DNA from 3 places in the Sporosarcina sp. P1 genome. Region 1 is predicted to be linked to each of the others. Evidence: riboswitches for the same ligand, from Rfam matches in the RefSeq annotation. Region 1 holds a riboswitch; each other region holds the start of a gene.
What was found. Region 1 has a riboswitch for cobalamin ahead of CSV73_RS12570 (ABC transporter substrate-binding protein). Riboswitches for the same ligand answer to the same signal wherever they lie in the genome.

Region 1 (4,294 bases):
AGAGCAGATTCAACATGAAATTAAAGAAGCATTGCACCAAGCCATTGAGAAAGCGCAACTAGTCGAAAGTGCAGATATTCCCGACATTAAATTGGAATCACCAAGAAGTAAAGAGAACGGAGATTATGCAGCGAATATCGCTATGCAGTTGACAAAACTAGCGAAAAAGCCGCCACGTGCAATTGCGGAAAGTATTTTAGAGCACCTCGATACGAAGAACACCGCAATCGACTCCATTGAAATCGCTGGACCTGGCTTCCTCAATATCCGCTTGAAAACAGACAGCCTCGGGGATATCGTGAAATCTGTCCTGGATCAAGGAGCAGACTACGGACGTTCCGATAGCGGACAGCAACAGAAGATCCAAGTTGAATTCGTATCAGCGAACCCAACAGGCGATTTGCACTTAGGACACGCACGTGGGGCATCCCTTGGAGATTCATTATGTAATATTCTCGACAAAGCAGGCTATGACGTAGCGCGTGAATACTATATCAATGATGCAGGTAATCAAATAAATAATTTAGCGTTATCGATTGACGTTCGTTATTTCGAAGCACTTGGATTGGAAAAAGAAATGCCAGAAGATGGTTATCGCGGCGCAGATATTATTACGATCGCAAAAGGTCTCGTCGAACAATACGGCGACAAGTATGTCCATGTTCCAGAACAAGAGCGACTTGCATTTTTCCGTGAACACGGCTTGAATATCGAACTGGATAAACTAAAGAAAGACTTGACGGACTTCCGCGTTCATTTCGACAACTGGTTCTCGGAAACGTCCCTATATAACAATGGTAAAATCGATGTCGCGCTCAATAAATTACGTGAAAATGGCCATGTCTTTGAAGAAGACGGTGCTACTTGGTTCCGTTCCACTACATTTGGTGACGATAAAGACCGTGTATTGATCAAGCAAGACGGTTCATTCACATATTTAACACCAGACATTGCTTATCACCAAGACAAGCTGAGTCGTGGATTTGATAAACTTATCAATATTTGGGGAGCAGACCACCACGGATATATTCCACGTATGAAAGCAGCTATCCAGGCGCTTGGCTATGACCGCGACACGCTTGAAGTAGAAGTGGCGCAAATGGTTCAGCTTTACAAAGACGGAGAAAAATTCAAAATGAGCAAACGCACAGGAAAAGCCGTCACATTGCGTGAACTCGTAGAAGAAGTAGGACTAGACGCTGTACGTTATTTCTTCGCGATGCGCTCAGGCGACGCACAAATGGACTTCGATTTAGATTTAGCCGTATCCAAATCCAATGAAAACCCTGTCTACTACGCACAATACGCACACGCACGTATTTGTTCGATCTTGCGTCAGGCAAAAGAACAGAATGTAGAAGCGTCAACAGAAAACGTCACGCTATTGCAAGACGAAAAAGAGTTAGAGCTACTGAAGAAACTCGGTGACTTCCCGAAACTAATCAGCGACTCGGCTCGTATGCGCGCACCGCACCGCGTAACAACATACATCCAGGAACTAGCAGCTACATTCCATAGTTTCTACAATGCGAACAAGGTGCTAGATCCGGAAAACAAAGACCTTTCCGAAGCACGTTTGGCATTGATTACAGCTACTAAAACAACGATTGCCAACGCGTTGAAACTTGTAGGCGTTGAAGCACCTGAAAGAATGTAATATATCGAAAATGGCCAAGCGGGTTTACTGCTTGGCTTTTTCTTTTTGAGTGGGAAAGGGGAAGGTAACGTTACGCTACGTTCCAGGCGGACGCGTTCGGGAGGGCCCGCGGTAAGCCAACCAGGTCGCTTCGCTTCCTTTTGGTTGTCTTACCTGTCGAGCTGATCCTCCCCGAGTCGCCGCCTTGCACTTCGCTTCACTGGTGTTTCTTTCTTGAGATAGAGAGTGAAGTTCAAGGGCTTACGGGTGATTAAATTTTGAGGTTGGAAAGGGGAAGGTAACGTTTCGCTACGTTCCAGGCGGACGCGTTTGGGAGGGCTCATCGCGAGGCCTCTCAGCAAAGCGTCCCCCTGCTGGAGCCTCACTCCCTATGTCATACCCAAACCCTCCTATCCCCTGTACAACCAACACTATTATCGCTATAATAAATCATAATTACATATCTTCTAAAAAGGTTCTCGAAAATTGAGATGAAAAGCGAAATCGGTTCAAATCCGATGCGGTCCCGCCACTGTACGTGCGATGCACAAGCCAGGTCACCTGCCTTTTTGGAAAATGAAGTTCCGCAGCAACCTACGAGGATAGGTGTGATGGAAGAGATCACGCATTGATTTCATCCCACCTAATCCTTCGAACTATCGGAGGGTTTTTTTCATGTCTGCGGCTTGCGTAATGCAATACACATATTGAAGGAGGAACACACATGAAGAAGTTTTGGCAACTACTGCTGACGGCTATGCTTGCGGTACTACTACTTGCAGCATGCGGAAGCGACAGTACAAAAGAAGAAACACCGGCAGATGAAAATCAAGCGGGGGAAGAAGCGAAAACAGAACAAGAGTCAACGGATACAACGAGTTACCCATACACCTTGACAGATGCAATTGGCGAAGAAATTACATTTGAACAAGCGCCGGAAACTGTCATTTCATTAATTCCAAGTAACACGGAAATTTTATTCGGTATTGATGCAGGCGATCAAGTCATCGCCGTTACAGAAAATGATGATTATCCTAAAGAAGTAACGGAGCTTGATACCGTAGGGGACTTTACGGTCAACATAGAAAAAGTGATTTCATTGCAACCGGAAGCGGTATTCGCACATGAAATGATGATGGGCTCGAATGAAGAAGGATTGAATCAAATTCGTGACGCAGGCATCCCTGTGATCGTCGTACAGAATGCAGGAACATTTGAAGAAACATATGAAACGATTGAAATGATTGGTGAAGTCATGGACAAAAATGCGGAAGCCAATCAAATCGTCGAAGATATGAAAACGAAAATTGCTGATATCGAAAAGAAAGCAGCAGATATCACGGATAAGAAGCGCGTGTTCGTTGAAAACTCCGATGCACCTGAAATCTATACGGCAGGAAAAGGCACATTCCCACAGCAGTTTTTGGATATCATTAACGCTGAAAACATTGTGACGGAAGAAGGCTGGATTATGATCAGTCCTGAAACGATTGTAGATGAAAATCCGGATGTGATTTTGGCGATCTATAGCTATGTTCCAAATGTCGTAGAAAATATTAAAACGCGTGACGGCTTTGATGCGGTGACTGCGATCAAAGAAGATCAAGTCATTCAACTGGATGAAGATATTACAAGCCGTACAGGTCCACGTTTAGCTGACGGATTAGAATTGTTTGCGAAAGCAATCTATCCGGAGGTATTCGGTGAATAAAACCGTTCTCGCCTACGTCGTGTCGATCGCCACATTGCTTGTGGCGATCTGGCTCGGTGTATCGATCGGTACAGTGAAAATACCAATAGAGACGCTATGGGATCAATCGGACACGACCGCAAGTAATATTTTGTGGAAGATTCGTATGCCGCGTGTGTTGCTGGCTGGAATCGTCGGTGCCTCATTGGCTATTTCAGGGGCTGCTTTTCAAGGGCTACTGAAAAACCCATTAGCTGATCCTTACACCCTCGGAGTGTCATCCGGTGCCTCTGTCGGCGCCGTGATCACACTCTTTTTTGGTATATCGCTGCCGGTCCTTGGCGCTTTCACCTTACCTGTATTTAGTATGATCGGTGCTGCAGTGACGATGTTTTTAGTGATCGGTTTTGCTCGAATGGTCGACCGGTCAATGAAAATGGAAACAATTATTTTAACAGGAATTATTTTCGGTTCATTTCTTGGTTCTGTGTTGTCGCTGATGATCGCGTTGACGCAAGAAGAACTCCGTCAAATTGTTGGTTGGCTTCTTGGTAGCGTATCGATGCGCGGCTGGAATTATATTGTAATGGTCTTGCCGTTTTTCATCATCGGCTCATTCATGCTGTGGCTTAATCGCCGCGAATTGAACGCTTTATTATTCGGTGAGGAACGTGCGCATCATCTTGGAGTCAATGTCAAACAGCGTAAATTGATGATTTTGCTAGGCGGATCGGTATTAACTGGATCGGCTGTTGCGGTGTCCGGAACAATCGGCTTCGTTGGCCTAGTTGTCCCCCATATGACACGTATGTTATGGGGCTCCGATCACCGTCATGTACTGCCGTTATCATTATGTAACGGTGCATCATTATTGATCATTTGCGATCTCGTAGCACGAACGATTATTTCACCGGCTGAATTACCGGTCGGTGTCATTACAGCATTCATTGGCGCTCCGGTGTTTGCCT
Region 2 (4,294 bases), on a different contig from region 1:
ATAACCTACTCGACACGTTAACAGTAAAAGAAAACATACTACTTCCATTATCTGTGCAGAAAGTGCCTAGAAAATTAGCCAATGAAAAATTCCTTGCAGTGGCGGAGGAATTGGGTATTTCAGAAATTGCTACTAAATATCCAAATGAAATCTCGGGTGGACAAAAGCAAAGAACGTCTGCTGCACGAGCATTCATACATGATCCGAGCATCATTTTTGCGGATGAACCAACAGGCGCTCTTGACTCAAAGGCGGCATCCGATTTGTTGAACAAATTAAGTGATCTCCATACGAAACGAACTGCCTCTATCATTATGGTCACTCATGACCCTCTTGCCGCAAGTTTTAGTGAGCGTGTCGTGTTCATCAAAGACGGACAAATTTATACACAACTGAATAAAGGAGACCAAACGCGGAACGAATTTTTCAATGATATTATCAAAACGCAAGGTGTACTAGGTGGTGTGCAACATGACGCTTAATCAGCTAATCTTCCGCAATATCAAGAAAAATCTTAAGCATTATTATGTGTATATCTTTGCACTGACTTTTAGCGTAGGCTTATACTTTTCATTCGTAACGTTGCAATTCGATCCAGCATTAGACGATGCAACAGAAGGAAAGAAAGGTGCGGCAGCTATTAAGTCAGGTTCAGTTTTTCTGATTGTTATCGTGTCTGTATTCTTGCTATATGCTAACAATCTATTCATTAAACGACGCAGTAAGGAGATTGGATTATTTCAATTGATTGGAATGACGAAAGGAACTGTTTTCCGTATTTTAAGTGTGGAGAATTTCTTTTTATACGTCGGTTCTCTCATTGTAGGGATATTCTTAGGGTTTTCGATGTCACGATTACTCATGCTGATTCTATTTAAGGTCACCGGTGTAACGGATGTTGCGACTTTGCGTTTCTCTTCGGATGCATTACTTCAGACGTTGATAGTCTTTGCAGCAATCTTTGTATTGATTTTGATCATGAATGCACTATTCATTAAACGTCAAAGTATATTGTCTTTGTTCCGTGTGACCACCGTGACACAACAGCGGGTGAAAAAGATGTCAATATTCCAGGCGATCATCGGTGTGTTCGGTATCCTTCTCATTGTATTCGGCTATTATTTATCATCGCGATTATTTAGTAGTGTGTTTCTTGGAAATCAGCTATTTCTAGTGATGATCGTCATACTAGCTTCTGTGGTCTTAGGAACCTATTTATTTTATAAAGGCTCCGTCAGCTTTATCTTTAACATGATTCGCAAACGTAAAGGGGGATATTTGAACGTTAACGACGTGCTGTCTCTCTCATCCATTATGTTTCGAATGAAATCCAATTCTCTTTTATTGATGATTATTACGACGCTATCTGCGCTATCCATTACGTTATTGTCGTTAAGTTATATATCGTATTACTCAGTAGAGAAGTCAGTGGAGCGAACTATTCCTGCCGACTTTACCATTCCTGATACTACGCGTGCAATGGAATTTACGCAGTCACTTGACAGTGAAGGCATAGCCTATTCAGAGTCAGCTATTGATCTATTGACTATACCTGTTGATTTATCGACAGTTCTATCTATTTCAGGTGGGGAAAGTCAAGAGATGAGTTACACTGATATGCAAATGATTGTCATTAGTGATGAAGTAATGCCGGAGATAGACGTAGAAGAAAAGGAATTGCTCTTCGTTAACTCTGATAGTTTTACGGAAAACTTTATGAAATTCCAAGCGAATCAGCAAATCGTATTTCAAGGCAAAGAGCATATGTATGATCTGACACTGAAAGGGACGGAAAGAGTAGCTGTTCTTCCAACGCGTGTAGCTTATGGTTTTGTTGTCGCGGTAGTGGATGATCAAGTATTTCAGAAAATGAACGTAGATAAGGACCCTTCCATAACGCCTGAATTTACTGAGTATCATGGAGTGGATATCAAGAATGAAAATGATCTAGAAAAAGCGAATGAACTATTTAATGTGTTGGGAATAAATGAATGGGCAGGGCATGAATCGAAGCTTGAGGAGAAAACGAAACAAATACAAGGTGCAGGCATGATTATGTTCATCGTTGGATTCCTTGGTCTCGCTTTCCTTGTTACGTCTGGCTGCGTCCTATACTTTAAACAGATGGACGAAAGTGAAGATGAAAAATCGAATTACACCATTCTTCGTAAACTAGGCTATACACAAACAGATTTACTAAAAGGGATTCAACGAAAGCAGGTATTTAATTTCGGTATTCCATTAGTCGTCGGTCTCTTACACAGCTATTTTGCTGTAAAATCCGGCTGGTTCTTATTCGGTACTGAAATGCTGACACCAACGATTATGGTGATGTTAATCTACACAGCGCTATACTCTATATTTGGTTTGCTTTCTGTGTTCAATTATAAGCGCGTGATTAAAGATTCGTTATAATACAGTAATACCCCCTGACACAAAGGTCAGGGGGATTTTAGCGCGAATTAGTTACTACCTACTAACTCAGCTACTACGATTTGATAGGCTTTATCTAAATTAGCCAATTGTTCAGCTTTTTCTGCTATGTCATTCGTGGGATCTTCGGAAATTTGTTTTTTTACATCTTTCACTAGTATGGGAAGGGGGGTAGAGTGTGTGCTCACACGTTCCGACATTAGGGTGTCCTTTAATAAGTTTGTAAAGTCATTGATTGTTTGATTGTGCATAATTCATTCTCCTCATCGTGTTTGTAATTTTTCGTTGACAGTAAAAAACATCCATCCGGTATATACCAGGATAGATGTTAAGTGGGAAGCCATGACGAATTAAACGGTTCGGCAGGAAATACATTTGTGTAGGATCGACAGAAACTATATCGAAGCCACCTAAAGAATGTCCTGATTCCGTTTGTTCGTACGTCGGCTTTTGTATGATTTTTCATAAGCCGCACTTGACACCTCCTATCCGCGTAGGGTATTGGTGTGTACTGATCTAGGCAGGTCTCCTGGCTCGTTTTCAACGTATAATTCACCTTCCCATTTCCCTTGCGGTGAAACAGTGGTAACGAATTATACTCCAACTCACAGTTGCGGGACAGCATCGGTTTTTCACCGATTTCCCTTTTAAGCGTTTACGAACGATAAACGCACCTATCTCTAACACGATATTCAGTTGCTCTTTCAGTATATCATTCTTATTTACGAAAGGAACAAAAATAATGCAGCCTCTTCCAAGACAACAAAAACGCACCCTACTCCTATGGAACGTATTACTTGGAACGATAATAAATAGTTCCGTCCGGTTCTATGACGTACTATTTATCCAATTAAGGAATGTCGAGTAGCATTCCTTTGATATAGGTAGACACCAATAAATACGACAAACTCAGAGGCTGGAATGGACAACCAAATACCATTCAAACCAAAGAAACGAGGTAAAATCATCAAGAAGAGCAACATGATGATGATTTCGCGTGAAGCAGTAATCCAAGTTGCCATCCGTACATTGCCGATAGACTGATAATATGTCATCATCACAAAGTTCGTACCGGTGAACAAATAAGCAAAGAAGAATAGATTAATTCCGGAAGTAGCCAAATCTCTTACGGCTTGCGGGAAGTCTCCAAAGATCGATACGATAGGGCCCGCCGCGAATTGACCGACAAGGAAAAACACGGCACCTGCGATGACAACGGTAAATGTGGCTTTTTTTACGGTTTCTTTCATCCTTATCCGGTTGCCGGAGCCTTGATAGTAACTGATAAGTGGCTGAATCGCACCGCCCATTCCAAGAAATAGCATTAGCATGACACTGTGTACATAGTTCAAAATAGAGAAGGCCGCAACACCTTCCGTGCCCGCCATCCGTTCGAACGCGATATTATGTGTAATGGTAAAGAAGGAGATTCCTAACTCGGAAAGGAAACTCGGAAATCCAACAAAAAGAATGGCCAGGAACAGCTTTTTATTGAACTTCAAGCGAATTAGTTTCAAGTTATTATTTTTCTTGAAAAAGTGTGTTGCGAGTACTAGCATACCCATGAAAGAAGCAATAATGGTGGCGGATGCAGCACCGGCAACGCCGTAATCAAAAATGAATAAGAACACATAATTCAAGATAATGTTAACGACAGAAGTCACAATTAGCCCGGCCATTGAAAGATTCGGTGCTCCATCATTGCGTACGAAAATACTAAATGTGTTTTCTACAGTAAAGATAAAGCCAAATAGTAAAATCACAAATAAGTATTGCGATACATAAGGGAAAGTAGTCGCATTGGCTCCAAGTGCGTAAGCTAACGAATCTCTAAAAATAAAGGCGGTTAAACCTAATATAA
Region 3 (4,294 bases), on a different contig from region 1:
ATATCTGGAACGCTCTGCAAAATAATTTCAAGCCGCAGTTCATGCTCAAAGACAATATCGCCGGATCCCTTTGCAGCATTGACAGCACGTTCTGCCTGCGCGAATGATTTAGCTAATTCGAAATACCGTGTGGATGCACCTATACCTGCGACGACTTGTACTTTCTTGCGCCGTTTTATATGAAGCAACAGGAATTCTAATTCATTTTTTACTGTTTGTTGATTCATTTCAGGTAATAATAGTAAGATTTTATTTTGCGCCCAGCGAATCATCTTCATAGAAGGGTGGATATTTTGAATCGATGCGAATGTCTCCATTTCCTCGATCGTGAACTGTTCCAGTAAATCCAGCACTTCCAATACCACCACTTGACGGTAAAGAGTGACGTCGATTCCGAGCAGTGTCCCCCGTTCCATAAATCGTTCATCTTTCTTTGATCCTGTCAGCCAGTCAAAGACGAAGAACTCCACATCACGTACTTTTTCATCCTTCTGCTTTCTTTTCAGGGAGTCCTGGATGAACAGTTCCGCTACGCGTAAGATCAGCTGAGCCTGCGGATGAATCTCGTCTGGATCACCCGTCACACCAAGTACAGCGATCGGTTCGCCTCCAATGATGATTGGCAAGACGATACCCCTACGAACCCCCTGCAGATGCTGCGCTTCCTCATCCCCCATACGGAGCATCGTTTTCTGACGCATACTCAACAGTGCTCCTTCATGGAACTGGTTGATTCGATCGGGTTCTGTACTCGATTGAATGAAGCCTCTTCGATCCGTTAAAATGACTTGCTGCTTAATCAGATTCGATAATTCCGTTACCATTTCATGTCCTAATGTATCAAATTGAAACACCTGTCTCACCTCAAATGGAAACCGTTTGTAATACTTAGTTTACGTCACTTTAGATTCCACTACAATAGAGGAGATTCAGATAAGTCGGACTTCCGGTACTCCACCGCCCCATGCCTTTATGAGCAGCTGTAACAGTTCTGCAGTTTCAATGGTTGGAGATTTCTCTAACATGATAGATCCGCCTTGATCGGTATGGCGCTGTTCTGCAGTGACTCGGTCGATCATCGCGGTTTGCTGTTGACTCGTCGCTTGGTTTATCGACTGATGCGTGACTGCGGCTGCTTTGCGCAAAGGGATTTGCATCCCGCTTTGATACGATGCCACCTCCAAGTAGCGGTTTATTTCTTCCGCTACTTCTTCAATAAATAGGAGGGCCTTCTCTGAATGCAAACCAATTTTCTGGTCAGCTATAGCGGTTTCCCAACCTGCCACTTCAACTCGTAAAGTATGTCCCCATATGCTCTCAATGCCGTTTAGTAAACGCACAAGTATGGTACAAGTACGGGCCAACTCCGTTTCCTGCATTACGTTCGGCAATTGAATATATGAGGACAATGCAGCTTTTTCCTGTCTTTTTTCATTGTGAAAATGTACAACAATTCCTTCACTTCCAAGCAGCTGTTTCATCAAACCAATGGCAGAAACTTTTTTATACGCAATAGAGGAACCGTCAGCAGCATCGGGAAACCATTCACTGTTGGAGTTGCCATGCGAACAACTCAAAGCGCGCTCTGTTTGTTCAGCTTCAAATAAACTCCAAGAGCCGCACGCTTTTACTTGTTCCATAAAATAATCGGGTATACGTATATGCTTTTCTTTTACTTTGCTCGATAAAAATGATGCGATTCTACTGTCAGCAATATCCATGGTATATTGCTCTACTCTCGTCTTTCGCCGATAGAATGTCTTACCGAAGAACGACATCACTTCAGCTGGTAAAGTCACATAGCCATGACTCAGTAGCCAATATGCTTCCTGTACTTTTTGTAGGCGCTGGATAGTTTCATGCTGCATGGCGGCCATTGCTATGAGCATAATCCTCTCTTGAGGCAGTCCTATCGGTTTGTCATAATAATCCGATGTTACAAATTCATTCATATATTGTTGCAACAGTGCAGGAGGTATCAATCGATCGCGTTCAGCTACAATCTGTAAGCCAAGCCATTTGATTTCGCTTGCTGAATAGTCATAGATCCATTGACCATATAATCCATCCTGTAACAGTTTCCTGACTACTTGATGAAATCCTGAATACACAGGTCTTCCACGCTGTTGTTCTACTTGTTTATACAATAACTGCAACAGTTCACGTTCATGTATACATTCCTTCTTCTGTTCAAATACTCTCATGTCACGGTCTCCTTTCGTAAACAACAAAAAACAATCATTCCGCCTCTTCGGCAAGATGATTGCAATAGTTGTGAATGAGGAAACAAATTCAGGCATCTTTAAAATACTCCATACAAAAATGCATAGATGCAGATACCTTTTTTGCTTCCACTCCTCAACCCCCGAAGAAAGTGTCGCTTTGACGATACGTGGCAGGTCTCCTGGCTTCACTTCATCCTTCCGCTAATGCCTTCCCATGTCTCCATAGTGGCTAATTTTAGCGGTCGTCCGTGTGTACAGTTGCGGGGACAGCTCCGGTTTACGGATTCCCTTTTACACCTTGATAGGTACCAGCGTATCGTGCAAACTCATATATTTGATTGATTTCATTTTATCATGGATAACATAGAGGGTGGTAGCGTTTGTTTTTATTAAGGAAGTCCACATAAACAAATAGGGTGCCTATGCACTAAACTACTGTGAAAACATCCACAATCGTTTTTTGCTAGGCACCCTGTATCGAGTTTTCTTCATTACTTACATGAGTTGTTGTTCGCATAGACAGCCGCAATCCGCCAATCCTTGAACGTATGCCTCTTGCCATGTGATCCCATGGATGAAACCATTCTCCGAGTAACCTGTGATCAAATAGAATGTTTCGTTCTGCTCTGGTAGTGATGAATTGTTCTGATAGTCGTTGTTCTTCATAAGAATTACCTCCTGGATTTTATATTTTTCATAGTATATGCCTTATCGGGGAATAAAAGAACATTTTTTCGCTCTTATTGATAAAAGGCTATTTGATAGCGCTTACATTTTAGAAGCGAAGGAAATAAGTTCTTTATATATTTCCGAGTAAGTTTACTAAAGGCATATTTTATATTTCAGTGAATTCTGTTTATTGTATCATTCAAATAAATAAAAGTAAATATAAAAGTTATCATTTCGAATGAAGTTTTACGTTTTTTTGAAGAGAACCTATGACTTCTGTATCATTCCATTATAAAACACGGTCTGTAAAATTCTTTCCATACAAAAAATCTCCCTAAGTCCTCTTTACGACTTAGAGAGATCAGTAGTTATAAGGACATTTGCTTTTCGCAAATGTCGATGACTGCTCTGACAGAGTCAGCTGACTGATCAAGTGCTGTTTGTTCTTCCTTTGTTAACGGAAGTTCAATCACACTTTCGATACCATTGCCCCCGAGAACAGTGGGTACGCCTAAGTAAATATTTTGATATCCATATTCACCCTCTAAATAAGCGATGGACGGCAAAATTCGTTTCTTATCTTTAATAATTGCCTCAGCCATCTCTACTAAAGCCGCAGCGGGTGCGTAATAAGCGCTACCATTACCTAGTAGTGAGACAATTTCACCGCCGCCTTTTCGAGTACGCTCCACAATGGCTTCTAGCCGTTCATTCGATATGATTTTATCCAACGGAATGCCGCCGGCGTAAGAGTAACGCACAAGTGGCACCATATCATCTCCGTGTCCGCCAAGTACAAAGCCCGAAATATCCTCTACAGAAATATTCAATTCTTCGGAAATGAACGTATTGAAACGTGCAGTATCAAGCACACCTGATTGTCCAATTACACGATTTTTAGGAAATCCAGTTGTTTTATAACATACATATGTCATCGCATCTACCGGATTACTTAAAATCAGCACGGTGCTGTCTGGGGCATGACGCTTCACTTGCTCGGAAACGGAACGCATAATCTTCGCATTGGTTGCAACTAAATCATCGCGACTCATACCTGGTTTACGCGCAACACCCGCAGTAATGATAACCATTGCTGCACCTTCAATATCCTCGTAATTAGATGTACCTGTAATGCGAGAATTAAATTGTTGTACAGGACTCGTTTGAAGAAGATCTAGTGCTTTACCTTTGGTTGGATTAGAGAGATCCGGTATATCGACTAATACGATGTCACCTAGTTCTCTCTGCGCTGCCATCAATGCTACGGTTGAACCGGTATGACCAGCTCCAATGACTGCAATTTTATGTCGTTTGAAAGCCATGGAAACCACTCCTTTCTATAGATTTCACTATGAGTAATACGCTTATAGCACATGTATGCCTCAGTCTTTCTTCGGCGC

Region 2: it holds a riboswitch for cobalamin, as region 1 does, so the genes downstream of both, CSV73_RS08270 (hypothetical protein) here and CSV73_RS12570 (ABC transporter substrate-binding protein) in region 1, are expected to answer to the same signal.
Region 3: it holds a riboswitch for cobalamin, as region 1 does, so the genes downstream of both, CSV73_RS03610 (ribonucleotide reductase N-terminal alpha domain-containing protein) here and CSV73_RS12570 (ABC transporter substrate-binding protein) in region 1, are expected to answer to the same signal.

What each region holds. Positions count from the first base shown of each region.
Region 1 is NZ_PDYS01000014.1:3,060-7,353, forward strand. It holds gene argS (arginine--tRNA ligase) at 1-1,657, shown strand, start outside; cobalamin riboswitch at 2,093-2,219, shown strand; gene CSV73_RS12570 (ABC transporter substrate-binding protein) at 2,361-3,347, shown strand; gene CSV73_RS12575 (FecCD family ABC transporter permease) at 3,340-4,294, shown strand, end outside.
Region 2 is NZ_PDYS01000006.1:61,905-66,198, reverse strand. It holds gene CSV73_RS08280 (ABC transporter ATP-binding protein) at 1-482, shown strand, start outside; gene CSV73_RS08275 (ABC transporter permease) at 472-2,415, shown strand; gene CSV73_RS08270 (hypothetical protein) at 2,463-2,684, opposite strand; cobalamin riboswitch at 2,936-3,126, opposite strand; gene CSV73_RS08265 (MATE family efflux transporter) at 3,276-4,294, opposite strand, start outside.
Region 3 is NZ_PDYS01000002.1:150,011-154,304, reverse strand. It holds gene CSV73_RS03615 (CdaR family transcriptional regulator) at 1-854, opposite strand, end outside; gene CSV73_RS03610 (ribonucleotide reductase N-terminal alpha domain-containing protein) at 930-2,204, opposite strand; cobalamin riboswitch at 2,378-2,554, opposite strand; gene CSV73_RS16425 (hypothetical protein) at 2,721-2,891, opposite strand; gene mdh (malate dehydrogenase) at 3,263-4,216, opposite strand; gene CSV73_RS03600 (BMC domain-containing protein) at 4,277-4,294, opposite strand, start outside.